4 regions of the Duganella violaceipulchra genome follow, and region 1 is predicted to be linked to each of the others. Evidence: predicted binding sites of a transcription regulator. Region 1 holds the regulator's gene; each other region holds the start of a gene.
What was found. Region 1 encodes sigma-54, which starts transcription at its own class of promoters, with help from an activator protein. Its sites were predicted from a motif close to TGGCANGNAANCTGCTTT; they were not measured.
Positions count from the first base shown of each region.

Region 2: a site for sigma-54 is predicted at 2,122-2,139, ahead of KVP70_RS03080 (EDSAP-1 family PEP-CTERM protein). Genes of this name have one in related genera too.
Region 3: a site for sigma-54 is predicted at 2,131-2,148, ahead of KVP70_RS23995 (ANTAR domain-containing response regulator). Genes of this name have one in related genera too.
Region 4: a site for sigma-54 is predicted at 2,966-2,983, ahead of pedF (cytochrome c-550 PedF). Genes of this name have one in related genera too.

Region 1 covers NZ_JAHTGR010000005.1:265,459-270,191, forward strand. The annotation lists gene KVP70_RS12010 (helix-turn-helix domain-containing transcriptional regulator) at 1-108, shown strand, start outside; gene KVP70_RS12015 (enoyl-CoA hydratase/isomerase family protein) at 133-1,218, opposite strand; gene hpf (ribosome hibernation-promoting factor, HPF/YfiA family) at 1,312-1,671, opposite strand; gene KVP70_RS12025 (RNA polymerase factor sigma-54) at 1,749-3,227, opposite strand; gene lptB (LPS export ABC transporter ATP-binding protein) at 3,233-3,985, opposite strand; gene lptA (lipopolysaccharide transport periplasmic protein LptA) at 3,988-4,578, opposite strand; gene lptC (LPS export ABC transporter periplasmic protein LptC) at 4,607-4,733, opposite strand, start outside.
Region 2 covers NZ_JAHTGR010000002.1:42,904-47,636, reverse strand. The annotation lists gene KVP70_RS03085 (FtsX-like permease family protein) at 1-1,924, shown strand, start outside; gene KVP70_RS03080 (EDSAP-1 family PEP-CTERM protein) at 2,225-3,142, shown strand; gene KVP70_RS03075 (isochorismate synthase) at 3,237-4,733, opposite strand, start outside.
Region 3 covers NZ_JAHTGR010000014.1:139,011-143,743, forward strand. The annotation lists gene dnaK (molecular chaperone DnaK) at 1-49, shown strand, start outside; gene dnaJ (molecular chaperone DnaJ) at 171-1,301, shown strand; gene can (carbonate dehydratase) at 1,405-2,082, shown strand; gene KVP70_RS23995 (ANTAR domain-containing response regulator) at 2,217-2,840, shown strand; gene KVP70_RS24000 (CmpA/NrtA family ABC transporter substrate-binding protein) at 3,217-4,389, shown strand; gene ntrB (nitrate ABC transporter permease) at 4,402-4,733, shown strand, end outside.
Region 4 covers NZ_JAHTGR010000038.1:15,661-20,393, reverse strand. The annotation lists gene KVP70_RS32235 (response regulator transcription factor) at 1-56, opposite strand, end outside; gene KVP70_RS32230 (prohibitin family protein) at 252-1,490, shown strand; gene KVP70_RS32225 (hypothetical protein) at 1,493-2,899, shown strand; gene pedF (cytochrome c-550 PedF) at 3,023-3,499, shown strand; gene KVP70_RS32215 (substrate-binding periplasmic protein) at 3,514-4,344, shown strand; gene KVP70_RS32210 (TonB-dependent receptor) at 4,344-4,733, shown strand, end outside.

The sequences.
Region 1 (4,733 bases):
GGGCTCACGCAATCAGCAGGTGAGCCGTCTCTCAAGTCCACTTTGGAACTGATGAAGACATTCGGACTAAAACTGACAATCACTGCCGTTACTATCAACACATCCTAATCGGCGACGCACGGCCACCGGCACTTAATCCAGCTGGCGCAGCGGGTGGGCGTAGTCCGGCCACACCGGCTGGAAGAAGCGCCGCACCATGGCCTCGTCAACCTCGTCCAGCGTGGCCGGTTTCCATCGCGGCGCGTTGTCCTTGTCGATGACCAGCGCGCGCACGCCTTCGATCACTTCGCCGTCCTCGAAATTGTGGCGCACCAGCGTGCGCTCCATGCGCAGGCAATCGGCCACGTCCAACGCGGCGCCGCGCCGGACCAGCTCGTGCGTCACGCACATCATCAGCGGCGAACGGGTGGCCATCACTTGCAGCGTCTTTTGCGCGAAGGCGCTGTCGTCGGTTTTCAGCGAGGCGACGATGGCGGACACCGAGCCGGCGCCGAAGTGGCGGTCGATGGCGGCGCGCTCGGCCGCCAGCTTGCTGTCGCCGGCAGCGGCCTTGAATGGCGCCGCGAAGGCCGCGATGGCCGCGGCCACGCCAGCCCCCGGAGTCGACTCAAGCAGCGCCGCCAGCGCCGCCATCTCGCTGCCCGGCACAAAGTGATCGGCCAGCCCCGCGTGCAGCGCATCGGCCGCGCCGATGGTGACGCCGGTGACGCCCAGGTAGCAGCCCAGCTGGCCCGGCGCGCGCGCCAGGAAATAGCTGCCGCCCACGTCCGGGAACAGGCCGATGTTCACTTCCGGCATGGCCATCCTGGTGCGCTCGGTGACGATGCGCACGCGGCAGTCCGGACCGCCCTGCGCCACGCCCATGCCGCCGCCCATGACCACGCCGTCCATCAGCGCGACGTAGGGCTTGGGATAAAAATGGATCAGGTGATTGAGCGCGTATTCCTCGGTGAAGAAATCCTCCACCAGCGCGCTGCCGCCCTGCGGCGTGGCGCGGCCGGCGTCGTAGAAGAAGCGGATGTCGCCGCCGGCGCAGAAGGCCTTTTCGCTGCTGCTGCGGATGACGACGGCGGCCACGCCGCTGTCGTCGCGCCAGGCCAGCAGCGCCTGCGTGATATCGCGCACCATCGCCAGCGATAAAGAGTTCAAGGCCTTGGGGCGGTCCAGGGTGATGAAGCCGGTTCCGTTGCTGACGCTGGTGTGGACGTATACGCTCATGGAGTCTCTAGGGTCGTGGTGAAAACCCTATTTTACTGCGGGCGCAAAAAAGGGCGCCTCTGCGCCCTTAGTTGGATGGTGCCGGGGCCGTTGTTATAGGGCGGCGGCAGCGGGTTCGTAGCTATCCGGGAGATGCTTGATCGCATCGTGGCCGTGCTCTTGGACCTTGGCTTTGTACTTCATGACCTGCCGATCCAGCTTGTCGATCAAGGTATCGATGGCGGCGTACAGGTCCTGCGACAGGCTTTCCACGTAGACGGTCTTGCCCGACATGCGCAGGTTGATTTCAGCCTTCTGGCGTTTCTCTTTCTCTTTGAGGTTATCTACAGTCAGGATGACAGCAATATCAATCACTTGATCAAAGTGGCGGGTGACGCGTTCCAGCTTGTTCTGCACGTATTCACGGATGGCCGAGGTCACTTCGAGATGATGTCCACTGATGGTGAGATTCATACACACTCCTAAAGATAATGTCGCTTCTTACGGTTAGTGCGGAGCCCATTACCGCCGGGCGCGCAGGAACCAAATAACTACAAAGATTTACGGAGACTGACTGGCGGGATCTTCAACGCTTCGCGATATTTGGCAACAGTGCGTCGCGCAATCACCATGCCTTGTTCTCCCAGCATGTCCGCAATCTTACTGTCGGATAAAGGATTTTTAGGGTCTTCTGCTCCTGTCAATTGCACGATGAGTGCGCGTATCGCCGTCGAACTTGCTTCCCCCCCCGCTTCGGTGGCGACATGGCTACCAAAGAAATATTTCAACTCAAACATGCCATGCGGGGTCAGCATATATTTTTGAGTTGTTACACGAGAAATAGTGCTCTCGTGTAGACCCAGTGTATCAGCAATTTCGCGAAGCACAAGGGGGCGCATGGCAACGGCGCCATGGGAGAAAAAGTTCTTTTGTCGTTCTACTATCGCTTGTGCGACGCGCAAAATCGTGTCGAAACGCTGGCGCATATTCTTGATCAGCCACTTCGCTTCCTGCAGCTGCGCGCCCATCGCGCCCTCGCCTTTTCCCTGCTTGAGCAGGTTGGCGTACATGGCGTTCACGCGCAGGCGCGGCATGACGTCGTTGTTCAGGCTCACTTGCCAGCCGTTGCGCGCTTTTTTGACGATCACGTCCGGCACCACGTAGTCCGACACGTCCGACGCGAACGCCGACCCCGGATGCGGATTGCACTGGCGGATGACGGTTTGTGCTTCGCGCAAATCTTCGTCGTCGCACAGCAGCGCCTTCTTCAGTTTGTTGAAATCGCGCTGGGCAAACCAGGTCAAATGATTTTCAACAATCGTCAGCGCCATGCGCCGCGTGACCATCGGGATGGCCGGCAGGCGCTTGATCTGCAACGCCAGGCATTCGGACGCGTTGCGCGCGCCCACGCCCATCGGGTCGAAGCTTTGCAGCATCGACAGGGCGGTCTGCAATTCGTCGAGCTCCAGTTCCAGCTCTTCCGGCAGGCGGGCCAGGATCTCTTCCAGCGATTCCTCGAGGTAGCCGTTTTCGTCCAGCGCGTCGATGATCAGCTCGACCAGCGCGCGGTCGCGCATCTCCAGCACCGTCACCCGCATCTGCTCCATCAGATGTTCGCGCAGGGTGCAGTGGCTGGCCTCCAGTTGCGGACGCGAGTCCTCGTCGTCGGGCGCCTTGCTGCGGCCGGCGTCGCTCCAGTCGACGTCGGCGTCGCTGCTGGTGCTTTCGGTGTCGGCGGCCGGGCCGTCGTAGTTGTCGGCGTCGGCGGCCGGCGCCTCCTGGGCGTTGGGCGGGCCTTCGGGCGGCGCGTCGCCGACCGGGGCTTGCTGGCTGATGGCGCCGTCCGACAGCAGCCGCAGCGAGCGGTCCAGCGGGTCGTCGAGGCGCTCCAGCAGCGGATTATCGGTCAGCAGCTGTTCCAGTTCCTGGTGCAGCTCCAGCGTCGACAGTTGCAGCAGCCGGATCGACTGCTGCAACTGAGGTGTCAGCGCGAGGTGCTGCGACGTGCGCAGTTGCAAAGACTGTTTCATGGGTTTTACATACGGAAGTGTTCACCCAGATACACGCGACGCACCGATTCGTTGGCGATGATGTCGTCTGGCCGGCCTGAAGCCAATACCGTGCCCTGGTTGATGATATATGCGCGGTCGCAGATGCCCAGCGTTTCGCGCACATTGTGATCGGTAATGAGGACGCCGATGCCGCGTTCCTTGAGAAAGCGCACGATGCGCTGGATCTCAATCACGGCGATCGGGTCGACCCCGGCGAATGGTTCGTCGAGCAGCACGAAGCGCGGGTTGGTCGCCAGTGCGCGCGCGATCTCCACGCGGCGGCGCTCGCCGCCCGAGAGCGACAGCGCCTGGTTTTCGCGCAGCTTTTCGATTTGCAAATCGGCCAGCAGGGTATTGAGCCGTTCATCAATGGCAGCCTTGGATAAAGGCTTGCCGTCCACCTTCTGGATTTCGAGGACGGCGCGGATATTTTCTTCCACCGTCAGCTTGCGGAACACCGACGCTTCCTGCGGCAGGTAGGACAAGCCGAGCGAGGCGCGGCGGTGGATAGGCAGCGAGGAGATATCGGTGCCGCTGATATCGATGCTGCCGGCGTCCGACGGCACCAGGCCGACGATCATGTAGAACGAGGTGGTCTTGCCGGCGCCGTTGGGGCCGAGCAGGCCCACCACTTCGCCGCATTCGACTTGCAGGGACACGTCATGCACGACCTGGCGCTTGCCGTAGGTCTTTTGCAGGCCGCGCACGATCAGGGTGCTACCGCAGGATGGTTCCATGCTTACTTCTCCGTGGCCGGCGGCGTCGACGCGGCCGGTGCAGAGGCCGCCGGCGCGGCCGGACGGATGGTCGGCTGGATCACCATGGTGCCGCGGCCGGCGCCCGGCTTGCTGACGCCGGAGACGTTGTTCTTGACGTCGAAATGTTCGGTGCGGCTGTCGTAGGAGATGAACTCGCTGTTGACTTCGCTGGTCATGCGCGGGCCTTCCAGCTGGCGCACCCTGGCTTTCGAGAACAGCTTGACCAGGTCGGTCTTGTCGCTGTATTCGATGCGTTCGGCTTCGCCCTCGATCCACTGGTCGCCGGCGCCGTCGCGCTTCTGGCGGAAGGTCGACAGCGTACCCGGCGTGCTGGTCAGCACGACGAAGTTATAGCCTTCCGGATCGGTGGTCACCACCGCCTTGGGCGACTTCATCAGCAAGGTGCCGCGCGTCAGCACGACATTGCCGATCAGCGTCTTGATCTGCTTGACGTCGTCGATTTGCAGGTCGTCGTAGTCGATCTTGGTCGGCTTGTTGGCATCGGCTTTTTCCGCGTGGGCCCCAGCGGCCGCCAGCAACAACATCGCCGCCGAGAGTATCAGTTTCTTCATCGTCATTCCATTCATCATCATTGTTTCCTCAATGGCCGGCGCGCGGCGGCATCGTCAGTTGTCCGCGTCCGCCCAGCTGCACTGCGCGGGTGGCGTTATTGGCCTTCATGCCGATGCCGTTGGCGGTGGCGTTGCCCATTTCCAGCGCCACCGGG
Region 2 (4,733 bases), on a different contig from region 1:
GAACACCGTGCAGGTGGGCGCCGTGGTGCCGACGCCGCCGGCCAATACGACGATCCCGTTCGAGCTGCTTTTCGGCGTCAACTCGTTGGTGGCCGGGCCGGATATCCGGCATGAGATGCTGACCGGCGAGCATGGCTGGATGGGCAAGATGCTGCTGCGCCTGCGGCCCGGCGCCTCGCTGCCGGCGATCATCGACCGTTTGCAGCAAGTGGTCGACAGCGCGCCGAGCATGCAGAATTTTTCGCCGGAGACGCGCGCACGCCTCGGCAAGCGCAAGGCGATTGAGCTCACCATGTCGCCGCTGCGCGATGCCTATTTTGACTACAAGATGGAGAACAGCTTTGTATCGGCGCCCGGCGACAGGGCCAACCCTGTGCTGGTCGTCGGCCTGGCTGCGCTGGCGGTGGTGATCCTGACCATGGCGGCGATCAATTACGTCAACCTGAGCATGGTCCGCGTGCTGCGGCGCCAGCGCGAAGTGGCGATGCGCAAGGTGCTCGGCGCCGGCGTGGCTCAGCTGATGATGCTGTTCCTGCTCGAATCATTGGTGGTGGCGCTGACGGCCACCGCGCTCGGATTGATGCTGGCCTGGCTGGCGTTGCCAGTCTTTTCGCAATTGGTCAACCGCCAGCTCGATGGCCTGCTGTCGTTGCAGAACGTGGTCGCCGCGTTCGGCCTTGGCAGTTTGCTGGGCGTGCTGACGGCGATCTATCCGGCCTGGGTGGCGCTGCGGGTGCATCCGACCCAGGTGCTGGCCGGCCGTCCCGACACGGAATCGCGCGCGAGCATGCAATGCCGGCGCGCCTTGACGGTGCTGCAGGTGTCGGTCGCGATGGGTCTTGCCAGCGTAACGATCGCCGTCGCGTGGCAAACCCATTATGCGATGCACGCCTCGCCCGGTTTTGATCCGACGCCGTTCGTGATTGTCGATATGCCGGAACGGGTCAAGGACAGCGAGAAGGCGCGGCGCTTTTACTCGGCACTGGCGGCGCAGCCTGGCGTTGCCGGCGTGGCGATATCGGAAGATCCGGTGGGCCGGCTCGATTGGGCCTGGACCCATGACATGACGCGTCCCGGCGGGCAGAGTGCTGGCATGGAAATGAAATCGGTCAGCGCGAACTTCTTCGAGCTTTACGGCGTCGCGCCGCTGGCCGGACGCTTGTTCCAGGCGTCTATGGACCAGGAGGATGACCGGGTGCCGGTGGTGCTGAACGCGGTCGCTGCGCGCGAGCTGGGTTTCGCCAGCGCCGAGGAGGCAATTGGCCAGACCTTGCTGTTCAAGGGTTTCGAAAACAGGGTGATCTCCAAGCGCATCGTCGGCATCGCTCCGGAGTTGAGATTCCATTCGCTGCGCGACAAGCCGACCGCGACCGCCTATGAACTGTGGACGGCGGGGACGGTGTTGAGCGTGCGTGCAGCGGCTGATCCGGCGGCCGTCGAGCGCAGCGCGCGGGCGTTGTGGCCCAGCTTTTTCCCGGATGCGATCCCCAAGATCATCCGCGCCGGCGATGTACTGGCCGCCAATTATGCGGATGACGCGCGCCTGGCCAAGTTGATGTCGGTCGCCACCGGCATCGCGCTGGCGATCGCCGCTTTTGGCACGTATGTGCTGTCGGCGAACACGGTGCAGCGGCGCGCCAGGGAGATCGTCATGCGCAAGCTGCACGGCGCGCGCGGTGCCGACATCGGCCTGCTGGTGGTACGGGAAATTGGCATGCTGGTGCTGGCGGCGGCGGTGATCGCGTTGCCGATCGCGGTGACTGCGATTCGCCGCTACCTGTCGCGCTATGTCGAACACGCGCCGATCGGTTATTGGACCTTGCTGTTCGCGCTGTCGCTGACGCTGGTCATCGCCCTGATCGCCATCGCCCGCCACACCTGGATCGCCATGCGCATGGTACCGGCCGAGGCGTTGCGAACGTAGTCACAACGGGGTCAAGTCTGACATTCGGACACGAACTCAACTCACAACAGTCACAACGGGGTCAAGTCTGACATTCGGACACGAACTCAACTCACAACGGGAAATAATAAATAATTACGTGGTCATATTTTTTTACAGTACTCTTCAATAATATTTATTATTTTTCGTAAGTGATTGATTTATATGGAATAAAATACTGGATCGATTCCTGCTTATTCTCTTTTTGAAGGAAGGGTTTCTGTTTGCCTTGTTCTTCATTATAAATTTTTACTTCGGAAATTTTAAATAAGAGAGACCATCATGAATGCGAAAATACTGAAGAAAAAAACGCTAGCAGCCGCCATCTGTTTGACGGTTGCGGGATTCGGGGCTGCCGGCAGTGCGCAAGCGACCGCCATAGCGTTTGCTGAAAACAGGCTGACCAATTTTGCGATAACGTCGAGCCCGGGTTCCAACATTAGCGTGACAGGTACGCCGCAACGCAATACCAGCAACTTTGCGACGTTCACCGGATTCCCCGGGGCGGTCTTTCAAGACCCTGTGCCGCTGGGGAACGCTTCGGATGCGCTGGAAGCTTTTTCGGGTACGGGGCCCGTGCCCGGCCAGAACAACTACGTTTTTTTGGCGGGTTCCAGTGGCGGTATGGTTGGCTCCCGCGGCGATAGCGATACAGCGGCCGGCAACCCGTTCGCTCCCGGCGGAGTTCCCCAAGTAAATAATGTCGCCGAGGCGCGGGTCACCACCGGCGCCGGTAAAGCGGGATCGTCGGGAGGGATGAATACCGCGAACGCCGCCATCGCGTTTTCTTTTGTGCTGGCGGGCCCGGGCACCATCACCTTCAATTTCAGTGATGTATACCGGTATTACGCGTCCACCACCACCAACGGCGAAGGCGCGCAGGGCACTATTGCGAACATCTTCACGATTAACGATGCTGCCGGCAATACGGTCTTCAACGACAGCCAGGCAGTGCTCAACGTGAATTGCGCATCCAACAGCGGTGTGCCCAGCGTTTGCGACTCGGGTCTGCTCAGCGGAACGTTCTCGGATACGTCGGGACTGCTGAGCGCCGGGAATTACACCGTCAGCCTGCTGACCAGCAGCGCGGCAACTGTCACATCGCTGGCAGCCGTGCCGGAACCGGCCACCCTGCTCTTGCTCGGCGGCGGCTTGGGCGCGATGGCGTTTGTGCGGCGCCGTAGCGCGGCTCATTGCTAGCCGCATTGCTTGTCTTACTACTGGCATATCCGGCAAATAATCCAGGATTTCCCGGATTTTTTTGCCGGTGTGGAATGTCGCGGCGTTTCCGCGCTTACCGTATCTGTCGTTCGTCCTGCCCGAGGGCGAACTTCATCGCTCGCAGCTTGAGTTCTGTTTCCGCGAATTCGCTTTCCGGTTCCGAATCGCCAACGATGCCGCAGCCAGCGAATAAGGATGCTTCATTATTTTTCACCAGCACGGAACGTAGCGCCACAGCAAATTCTCCTTGTCCTTGCGCGTCCATCCATCCGACCGGCGCCGCAAACCAGCCGCGATCGAGCTGCTCGTGGCTGCGCAAATACGCCAGCGCCGTCGCGCGTGGAAGTCCGCCGACGGCAGGAGTGGGATGCAGCGCCGCGACCAGGTCGAGCACATGGGCGTCGCTACGCAAGCGCCCGGCGATCGGCGTATACAAATGCTGTACGTTTTGGAGTTTAAGCAGGACCGGTTGCGAGGGGATGTCCAGATTCTCGCAGTAGGCATCCAGCGCGTTGCGCAGCATTTCCACCACCAGCGCGTGCTCGTGCCTGTCCTTGTTACTGTTCAGAAGTTGCTCGCCCAGCAGTTGATCTTCCGGGACAGAACGGCCCCGGCGGCAAGTACCGGCGAGCGCGGTGACGTCCACCGTTTTCGCATGCAGCCGCACCAGCCTTTCTGGCGTGGCGCCCAGGAAGCAGCTGTCTCCCCGCGAAATAGCGAACAGGTAGGCCTGAGGGTAAATGTCTTGCAGCCTTTGCAAGGCGTGCCGGACGGCGAATGGCCGCGTGCCGACCGCTTGTACTTCCCGCGCCAGTACCACTTTCTGGATGGCGCCGCCGCGTATGGTGGCCGCCGCATCCCGCACCAGCTGTTTCCATTGCGTGGCCGGCAGGATGTTGCGGTAATGTAGCTGATCCGGTGTGCTTGTCACTTCCGCATCCGGTTCAGTGCGGCCAAGTAGTTGCAGCCAGAGCTGCTCCAACCGCGCGGCTTCCGGCGCCGGCTGTTGGTCCGCCTCGACGATGATATTCACCGTCAGATAGCTGGCGTCCATCGCTTTCGTTAATTGCAATTTCGGAAGTATCAACGAGGCATCCGCGAACCCGTGCCAACGAGGCGTCCTGGTCTGTTCTGGATCGAAAGAAAATCCGCCGCAGAGCATGGGGCCGGCGTTCAGCTCGCCTGCCGGCTTGTCGATCAAGGCTCCGTCCAGCAAGGTGCGCCAGGCGGCAAGGACTTGCGCAAACCTGTCCTGGCCCTGGCCTTCGAGCACCCGGGCGGCATCGACACCGATCAGCGCGAAGTTGGCTGTTCCCTGCGTCCATAAAAACGTCGGGCTTGTTGAAGTGTGGGCGGCGTCGAACACCTTGATCGGATCGAAAGCGTCGATGCGCTGGGTTACGCTGACCAACACGGGGCGGCCTGCCGCTTTTGCCCGCTCATGCCCCGCGTCCAGCGCCTGTCTTAAGTTGCCGCGATCAAGGGACAAGCCGCGCGCTGTCGATCGATAATAGAGTATCTGTTCATTGATAAACCAGGTTATCAGTTCGCGAAATATTCTTTCGATAAA
Region 3 (4,733 bases), on a different contig from region 1:
GGACGACGTGGTCGACGCCGACTTCAAAGAAGTCAAAGACAGCAAGTAATATCGCCATCCCCGCATAGGGGAGGACGAGCGCCGAGTCGTGTGGCCGTGTATAACGGCGCCGGCTCGGCTTTTTAGCATAAACAGTACATCAGTATTCAATACAGCAAGGTGCCGACAATATGGCAAAGCGAGATTTCTACGAGACACTTGGTGTCGCCAAAAACGCGTCGGAAGACGAGATCAAGAAGTCGTATCGCAAACTGGCGATGAAATACCATCCGGACCGCAATCCGGATAGCAAAGAGTCTGAAGAAAAATTCAAGGAAGTCAAAGAAGCCTACGAGATGCTGACCAATCCGGAGAAGCGCGAAGCGTATGACCGTTACGGTCACGCCGGCGTCGATCCGAACATGGGCGGCGGCGGTGGCTTCGGCGGCGGCGCCGGCGGTTTCGGCGATGCCTTCGGCGACATCTTCGGCGACATCTTCGGTGGCGGCGGCCGCGGCCGCAGCCAGGGCCCGCAGGTATATCGCGGCGCTGATTTGCGCTATAACCTGGAGATTACGCTGGAGCAGGCCGCGCACGGCTTCGACACCACCATTCGCGTGCCGTCCTGGGACAAGTGCGACACCTGCCACGGTTCGGGCGCCAAGCCCGGCACCTCGCCGGTCACGTGCTCGACCTGCGCCGGCCACGGCCAGGTGCGCATGCAGCAGGGCTTCTTCAGCATCCAGCAGACCTGCCCGAAATGCCACGGCACCGGCAAGATCATCCCCGAGCCATGCGCGGCCTGCGCCGGCCAGGGCCGCATCAAGCGCAACAAGACGCTGGAAGTGAAGATCCCGGTCGGCATCGACAACGGCATGCGCATCCGCTCGTCCGGCAACGGCGAGCCGGGCACCAACGGCGGACCATCGGGCGACCTGTATGTGGAAATCCACATCAAGCCGCACAGTGTGTTCCAGCGCGAGGGCGACGACCTGCACTGCGAAATGCCGATCTCGTTCGCCAAGGCGGCTTTGGGCGGCGACATCGAGGTTCCGACTTTGTCTGGTAAAGTGTCGTTCACGATTCCTGAAGGCACCCAGTCGGGCAAGACCTTCCGCCTCAAGGGCAAGGGCATCAAGGGCGTGCGTTCCGGCTTCGCGGGCGACTTGTTCTGCCACGTGGCGGTCGAGACCCCGGTCAAGCTGACCGAGAAGCAGAAGGACATGCTGCGCGATTTCGAAAAGCTGACCACCGAAGGCGGTTCCAAGCACAGCCCGCAAAGCAAGACCTGGCGCGACAAGGTGAAGGACTTTTTCGAGTAAAGATTTCGAGTAACTGCGACGTCATGCAGTCTTGGTAATATCGGACCGCCGCGCCACCCTTTCCGGGTGGACCGGCGGTCTTCTTATGTACGAGAGGAGCATCATGAGTGATCTGGACAACAGCAATTCCCCGTTGAGCGACCTGCTGGACAACAACCGCCGCTGGGCCGAATCGGAAGTCGAGCGCGATCCGGACTTCTTCAACCGCCTGGCGCAGCAAGCCTCGCCGGAATACCTGTGGATAGGCTGCTCGGACAGCCGCGTGCCGGCGAACGAGCTGCTGGGCCTGGCGCCTGGCGACGTCTTCGTCCATCGCAACATCGCCAATGTGGTGGTGCACTCGGACCTGAACTGCCTGTCGGTCTTGCAGTTCGCGATAGATGTGCTGAAAGTGAAGCATGTGATCATCGTCGGCCACTACGGCTGCAAGGGCGTGCACGCGGCGATGACCGGCACCCGCGTCGGCCTGGCCGACAACTGGCTGCGCCACGTGCAGGACGTGCACCAGAAGCATGAGCGCTACCTCGGCGATATCCTGCCGAGCAAGAAGCGTTCGGAGCGCCTGTGCGAGCTGAACGTGGTCGAGCAGGTGGCCAACGTCTGCCAGACCACCATCGTGCAGGACGCCTGGGACCGCGGCCAGAACGTCACGGTGCACGGCTGGGTTTACGGCCTGAAGGACGGCAAGCTGCACGACCTGGAGATGACCGTCTCCGCCGCCCACGAACTGGCGCCGCGCCTGGCCAGGCGCCTGGGCGTGTACGAAGCGGAAATCGCCTGATTTCCGACGCGGTCCGTTGCCGCACCGTTGGCGGCGGACCGCAATCGCTGGCAGGACAGCGGCTTTGTGCCGTAGAATGGATTGATTCTTGCTTGCATAAGCGTCATGAACCAACTCCAATACTCCGCATGACCATGAAACATTTACGCATAGTGGTCGTCAACACCATCATCCACGCCGGCGACGAGGATGACGAAGCGCTGCGTGCACAGGCCGAGCGCGCCCGCGCGTTGCGCATCGGCTTGCTCGAAGCGGGCTACGACATCATCGCTTCGCTGCCGCCGGACATGTATTTGCCCGAGCGCATAGCACAGCTGCAACCCGACATGATCATCGTCGACGCCGAATCCGACGCCCGCGACGTGCTGGAGCACATCGTCATCGCCACCCGCGACGAGCGCCGTCCCATCGTCATGTTCACCGAGAGCGACGACACCGAGAGCATGGAGGCCGCCATGGCGGCCGGCGTGTCGGCCTACATCGTGGCCGGCCTGCAGAGCGACCGCATCAAGCCGGTGCTGCAGGTGGCGCTGGCGCGCTTCAAGCGCGAGCAGAAGCTGCTGGACGAGCTGTCCGACACCAAGAGCAAGCTGGCCGAACGCAAGATCATCGAACGCGCCAAGGGCCTGTTGATGGAACGCCAAGGTTTCACCGAAGAGCAAGCCTTTCAAAAGCTGCGCAGCATGGCGATGAGCAAGAACCTCAAGCTGTCCGAGGTGGCCCAGCGCATCCTCGACGTCGAAGACCTGCTCGGCTAAATCCCGTCCAAAATGATGCGCTGCGCAATAGCAGTGCGTTTTCTGCGCCATCGCACGGCGCTGTCATCCGCCCGATTCCCGCTTTCTTCCTCTGTAAACTTGCTGGCACAGACATTGCATAGCTTGTAGGCAAGCGCAACGATGCGCTTGCTGTACCTCGCCAACGGCGGTGAGGTCCACCAGACAACGACGTCTACACTCATGAATCCGTTCATGTTGGGTAGACTTTTTTTTTGCCGTTTTGTCTTGCTGACTACATGAGGGATTTGCGATGGAATATGAAGAACCAAAAGCGGGCAACGACCTGCCATCCGACACTGTGAACACCAAGCGTCGGCAAATCATTCATGGCGCAGGCCTGGTAGCGGGGGGAAGCATGTTGGGATTGGCAACGGGTGGGGTGTGGGCGGCGGGTTCGGACAAGCCGGAGAAGGAAGAAATCAAGATCGGCTTCATTCCGCTGACCGACTGCGCGTCGGTGGTGATGGCCTCGGTGCTGGGCTTCGACAAGAAATACGGCGTCAAATTCGTGCTGAGCAAAGAGGCTTCCTGGGCCGGCGTGCGCGACAAGCTGGCCAACGGCGATCTGGACGCGGCCCATGTGCTGTATGGCCTGCTTTACGGCGTGCAGATGGGCATCGGCGGCCAGAAGAAGGACATGGCGGTGCTGATGGGCCTGAACAACAACGGCCAGGCCATCACGCTGTCGAAGAAGCTGGCCGACAAGGGCGCCGTCGACGGCGCGTCGCTGGCCAAGCTGATGCAGACCGACAAGCGCGAATACACCTTCGCCCAGACCTTCCCGACCGGCACCCACGCGATGTGGCTCTACTACTGGCTGGCCGCCAACGGCATCAATCCGATGAAGGACGCCAAGGTCATCACCGTGCCGCCGCCGCAGATGGTGGCCAATATGCGGGTCGGGAACATGGACGGCTTCTGCGTGGGCGAACCGTGGGGCCACCGCGCCATCATGGACGGCGTCGGCATCACCGCCACCACGACGCAGGACATCTGGAAGGACCATCCGGAAAAGGTGCTCGGCTCGACGCTGGAATTCGCCAAGAAGTATCCGAACACCTGCCGCGCGATGATGGCCGCCATCCTCGACGCCGGCAAATGGATCGACGCCTCGCTGGCCAACAAGAACAAGATGGCCGAGGTCATCGCCGACAAGTCCTACGTCAACACCAGCAAGGACGCGATCGACCAGCGCATCATGGGCCGCTACCAGAATGGCCTGGGCAAGACCTGGGACGACCAGAACTACATGAAGTTCTACAACGACGGCGCGGTCAACTTCCCGTACCTGTCGGACGGCATGTGGTTCATGACGCAGCACCGCCGCTGGGGTCTGCTGAAGGACGATCCGGACTACCTGGCCGTGGCCACCTCGGTCAACCAGATCGACCTGTACAAGGACGCCGCGGCGATGACCAAGACGCCGGTGCCGAAAAGCCCGCTGCGCACCTCGAAGCTGATGGATGGTTCCGTATGGGACGGCAAGAACCCGAAAGCGTTCGCCGCCTCGTTCAAAATCAAAGCCTGATAGGGGAATGCCATGAACGCCATGCTCAAACCCGAAAGCGCCGCGCCAATAGAGACACCGGCTGCGGTGCGCCGTCCGCGTCGTCCGCTGGCCGCCAACTCGACGTCGCGCGTGCGGCAGCAGGTGTCGGCCACGGTGATGAAGATCGTCGCGCCCTTGCTGGGCGCCGCGCTGCTGGTGCTGGTCTGGCAGATCATCACCATCAAGAACGCCAGCTTCCCGACGCCGATGACGACCTTGCAGGAAGCGATCAAGCTGTTCTCAGATCCGTTCTACAGCAAAAGCCCGAATGACCAGGGCATAGGCTGGAACATCCTGGCGTCCCTGCAGCGGGTGGCGGTGGG
Region 4 (4,733 bases), on a different contig from region 1:
GCCCGCAGCTGATTGCTGGTCGGCAGATCGTCCTCGATGACGGCGACTTTGGCCATGCTGTACTCCACTGACTGTCAATGCAGCGAGTATCCACGCTTTTACGGGAAAAGTCACAAATCGGCTGTGAGGATTTCTTCACGCGGCCGTAGCAAAGCCGGATGGCGGCAGCATTGATACTTCCGCCACATCCGGCGCACCATGCAGTCCAGGGATAGGCCCTGAACTTACACAACCAGCAGAAGGTGAATATCATGGCAGAACGGATCAAACGGATGGCGCAGGCGGTGCGCGCGACTTTAAGCGGCGGCGCTGGTGCTGCGGTGAACGGCATGCGCCGCAACGGCGCGATGCTGGTGGCGCTGGGCCTGGCCGGCGCCGGCGCCTATGGCCTGGTCACGCATCCACCGATGGCCAAAGTGGCAAACGGCAGCCTGGGTATCCGCATCAACCAGTTGACCGGCTCCGCCATCACCGTGCGCGATGGCGCGGTGTTCATGGTGCCCGGTGTGCATGTGCTGCGCCAGGTGTCGCTGCGCGACCAGGTGTACCGCCCGGCCGGCAACGATGATGCGCCATTCCAGTCGGTCGAGGGCCTGGCGTTGGGTGTGGACATGTCGGTGCGCTATGCGCTGGATGTGAACCGTGTGGCAGCCATGGCGCAGTCGCTGCCGCCGGACATCAATGGTTCCATCGTCGAGCCGGCGGTGCAGGGCGTGATCTACAAGGTGTTCACCCGCTACACCGTGCGCGAGATTTTTTCGACCAAACGCGCCGAGATCCAGCAGGCGATCGAGGCTGAGCTCAAGCCCAAGCTGGCGGCCGACGGCATCACACTGCGCGGCATCACCATTGGCAAGATCACACTGCCGGAAGAATACCAGGCCGGCATGGAAAAGCTGCTGGCCGAAGAACTTGAAACGGAAAAGATGCGCTATACGCTGGAGTTGAAGGAGAAGCAGGTCAAGCAGACCGCGCTCGAAGCCGATGCGGACAAGATTCGCCGCGAAAAGGCAGCCGAAGCCTCCGGCAACGAGCAGATCATCGCGGCCCGGGCGCAGGAGCAGGCGATGGCGCATGTGCTGCCGTTCAAGCAGAAGCAGATCGAGCAGCGCAAGCTGGAAGCGGAAGCGGAGAAAATGGCGCGCATCAAAACCTCGGAGGGCAACGCCCAGGCGCGCGTCATTGAAGCCGCAGGCGAAGCCGATTCGCGCCGCAAGCTGGCGGATGCGGAAGCCTATCGCCAGGAACTGGTGGGCAAGGTGGCCGCAGCGCAGATGGAGCGCGAGGGTGATCTGATTACCCGCAATCCGCTGCTGATCCAGAAGACGATGGCGGACAAACTGTCGGACAAGGTGTCGGTCATCATCGCGCCGTCGCCGACAGATGGCGGATTTATCGGCTCGGCGCTGCTGGGCAACCAACAGGGCAAGCAGCCGCGCATGGCGACAGTCAGCGCCGAAGCTGCGGACAGCGCCAAGGAAGGACAATAATCATGTCGATGATTGCAGCTGCCGCCGTACTGGCGATCGTTACGCAGGACCAGGCCGCGCTGCGCGCCGCGCCCAAGGATACGGCGCAGCAGCAGGCCGTCCTGTGGCAAGGCGACAGCCTGGAGATACGCGGCGAGAAGCAGGACTTCCTGCAGGTCTACGACTATCGCCGCGAGCGCGCCGGCTACATACGCGCTTCGCAGGTGCGCCGGGTCTCGCTGGCGCCGGCCGACGCACCGGAGCTGCTGTCGGTGGTGCGCTTCCTGCGCGATACGCCGGGCGCCGAATCGCTGGGCATCAGCTATGCGGCGGCCTACCTGAAGGCGGCACCGGCGGCCGCGATCACGGCGGAGCCCTTTGATGCGCTGGGCGCCATGGCAGAACGGTTGGCGCGGCGCGCTTCCTCCAAGCAGAGCAAGCAAGGCGATGTCACGATCGCCGCGCATCTGGAAGCGGTATCCAATTACGGCGTCGGTATCCGCAGCTTTGAGCGTGAAGGCCGCATGCAGCTGTGCTACGACGGCGAAGCCTACAGGCGCGTGCTGGCGATGCTGTCGGAGCCGCAGCAACGCGCAACGGCGGTGCTGGGGCTGACGCGCCAGGAATGTGTGGACCCGGCGCTGCGCCCCGGCGCGCGGGTGGCGCTGGACGAATGGCGTGCCGAGGTGCTGGAACGAGTCGACATGAAGGATCTGCCGCCGCATGTGCGCAATCGCATCCACATGCGGCGTGCGGCGGTGTGGTCGTCGGTGGCGTTTGCGCGGGCGCGCAAGGGCGAACCGGCGGCAGCGCCAGCCCAGCATGCGCTGGATGAACTGGGGATGGTGGAAGCTGCGGAGTTGACCGAGGACGACGCCGCCGCCTTTGCCGAAGCCGGTGTACGCGTGGGAAGTGTGCGCTGGGCGGCGGAGGACACGGCGCCACAGGGAGGCCTGCGCATACTGACGATGGCCGGGCAGCCGGGCGAAACCTGTGTCGCGCTGGTCGACGCAAAACACGATCAGCAGCATGCGTTGGCGCGTCGCTGTAGTTACGGCGTTGTCTGGCCTGCATCGGCACGCGCCAATACGCAGGGCACGGTGCTGTCGCTGGCGGTGCAACCGATGGACGGCTGGCGCGAGATGTGGCTGTTCCATCAGACCAGTGCCGGCTGGCTGGTCGACGTGCTGCCGCCGGCCGCCGCCGATCCTGACATTGGTTACGCCGAATTCGCCGGCTGGGTGCCGGGATCACAGAATATGCTGGTGGCGCGGGAAGCCCGTGTCGAGGGCAAGTTCAAGCGCAGTTTTGAACTGGTGGAGATTAACACGCTGGCGACGTTGAAGACCGCCGACAAGCCGTCGTCGCTGAGCATGTTCTATCGCTGGCAGGACCCGGCCTGGAAACGCCAGACCGTCAGCCTGCGTTGAACATCCGGGTTGTGACAGCTGTGCCAAATTGGAGCAGGTGTGCGATGGGTCAAGGCGAGAAATGCGTGGCATGGCATTTGCTCAATGGCTGTATATCACTCATTAAAACAGCCAGGAGACATCATGCACCATCCATTCCGCATTCTCGCCATCGTGACCGTCATCGCCGCCGCAGCCACGACATCCCTCTATGCCACCGCCCACGGCAACGTCGTGCCGCAGGCGGTGGACACCACGGGCCTGACGCCGCTCGGCGAAAAATGGCTGGACCAGAATCCTTATCGCGGCAACAAGCTTGCATTAAAAATCGGCACCTCCGCCTACAACCAGAACTGCGCCCGCTGCCACGGTCTGGAGGCCGTCACCGGCGGTATAGCCCCGGATCTGCGCCAGCTGGATCGCGACTGCACCGACGTCAAAAATGACACCAAGAAGAAGGCCTGCTACAAGGAGACCGATAACTATTTCCTGAACTCGATCCGGCACGGCAAGGTGCGTAACGGCGCCGTCTACATGCCGCCGTTTGAGGGGGTCTTCAATCAGGAAGCCATGTGGGCCATCAAGACCTACCTCGAAGTCCGTCGCGACGCCGCCAACTGATCGAGGAGCAGACCATGTCGAATTTTCGTTTGCGCGCTGGCGCGCTGATTCCTCTCGTCGCCGCGCTGCTGGGCGTCGCGGCGCCCGCCCACGCGGACTGGGACAAGATCCGTCTATCCGGTTCGCTCAAGGTGGCGGTGTATGAGCAGTTTGCGCCGTTCTCCGAGCGGGGCGCGGGCATCGATGTGGATGTGGCGCAGGCGCTGGCCGCCAAGCTAGGCTTGAAACTGAGCCTGCTGCCTTTTCCCGCCGGTGAGAACCTTGGCGACGACCTGCGCAACATGGTCTGGAAAGGACACTACCTCGGCTACGGACCGGCGGACATTTTGCTGCACGTGCCGGTGGAACCCCAACTGATGAACGAAAATGGCAAGGTCACCATCTTCGCGCCCTATCATGTCGAGACGGTGCGGCTGGTGCGCAGTGCACGCAGCATGCCGAGCTTTGAAGGCATTGATGCGCTGAGCGGCAAGACCATCGGCGTGGAGAAGGTCTCCATCGCGGCGATGGTGCTGCTGGGCGAAGGCAATGGACGCTTCCGCGAGAAGGTGCGGATTTTCGACACAGCCGCGGAAGCACTGGAACAACTCAAGTCGGGCCAGCTCGACGCCGTGCTGGCCAACCGCTCCGAGATCGATGCCGTGTTCCGGGACGATCCCGCCTTTCCGCTGAACGAAGTGGCGTTCCAGCGCCTGCCGCGCGCAGGATGGGCTGTGGGCATGGCGGTGCGCAAGGACGACCAGGATATGGCGAGATTGCTCCAGGCTGCCGTCAATGAAATGAAGGCCTCCGGCGAACTGCAAGCCATCTTTGCCCGGTACGGCGTGCACGAGCAGATGCCGTGATGCGCGGCTATGCGGCGGCCGGCGGCATGCTGCTGGCGTGCGGCGCTGCTGTTTCGGCCGATGGCGCAGTGGCTGCGTATTCGGCTACCGCCATGCTGTCGGTGGATATCGTCGGCGTTGCGCCATTGCCTGGACTGGGAGTGGACCGCAACCAGTTGCCCTACCAGGTGCAAACGGCGAACGCCATTGCGGTGGGCGCCGCTGCCGGCCAAAACCTCGGTGAGTTCATGGCGCGTCACCTGACTGGTGTGAATATCAACGAAGTGTCGGGGAGTCCGTTCCAGAACGACATCACCTATCGCGGCTTTCGCGCCTCGCCGGTGCTGGGTGCGTCGCAGGGGATTTCGGTGTACCTGGACGGGGTGCGCGTCAACGAACCATTCGGCGAC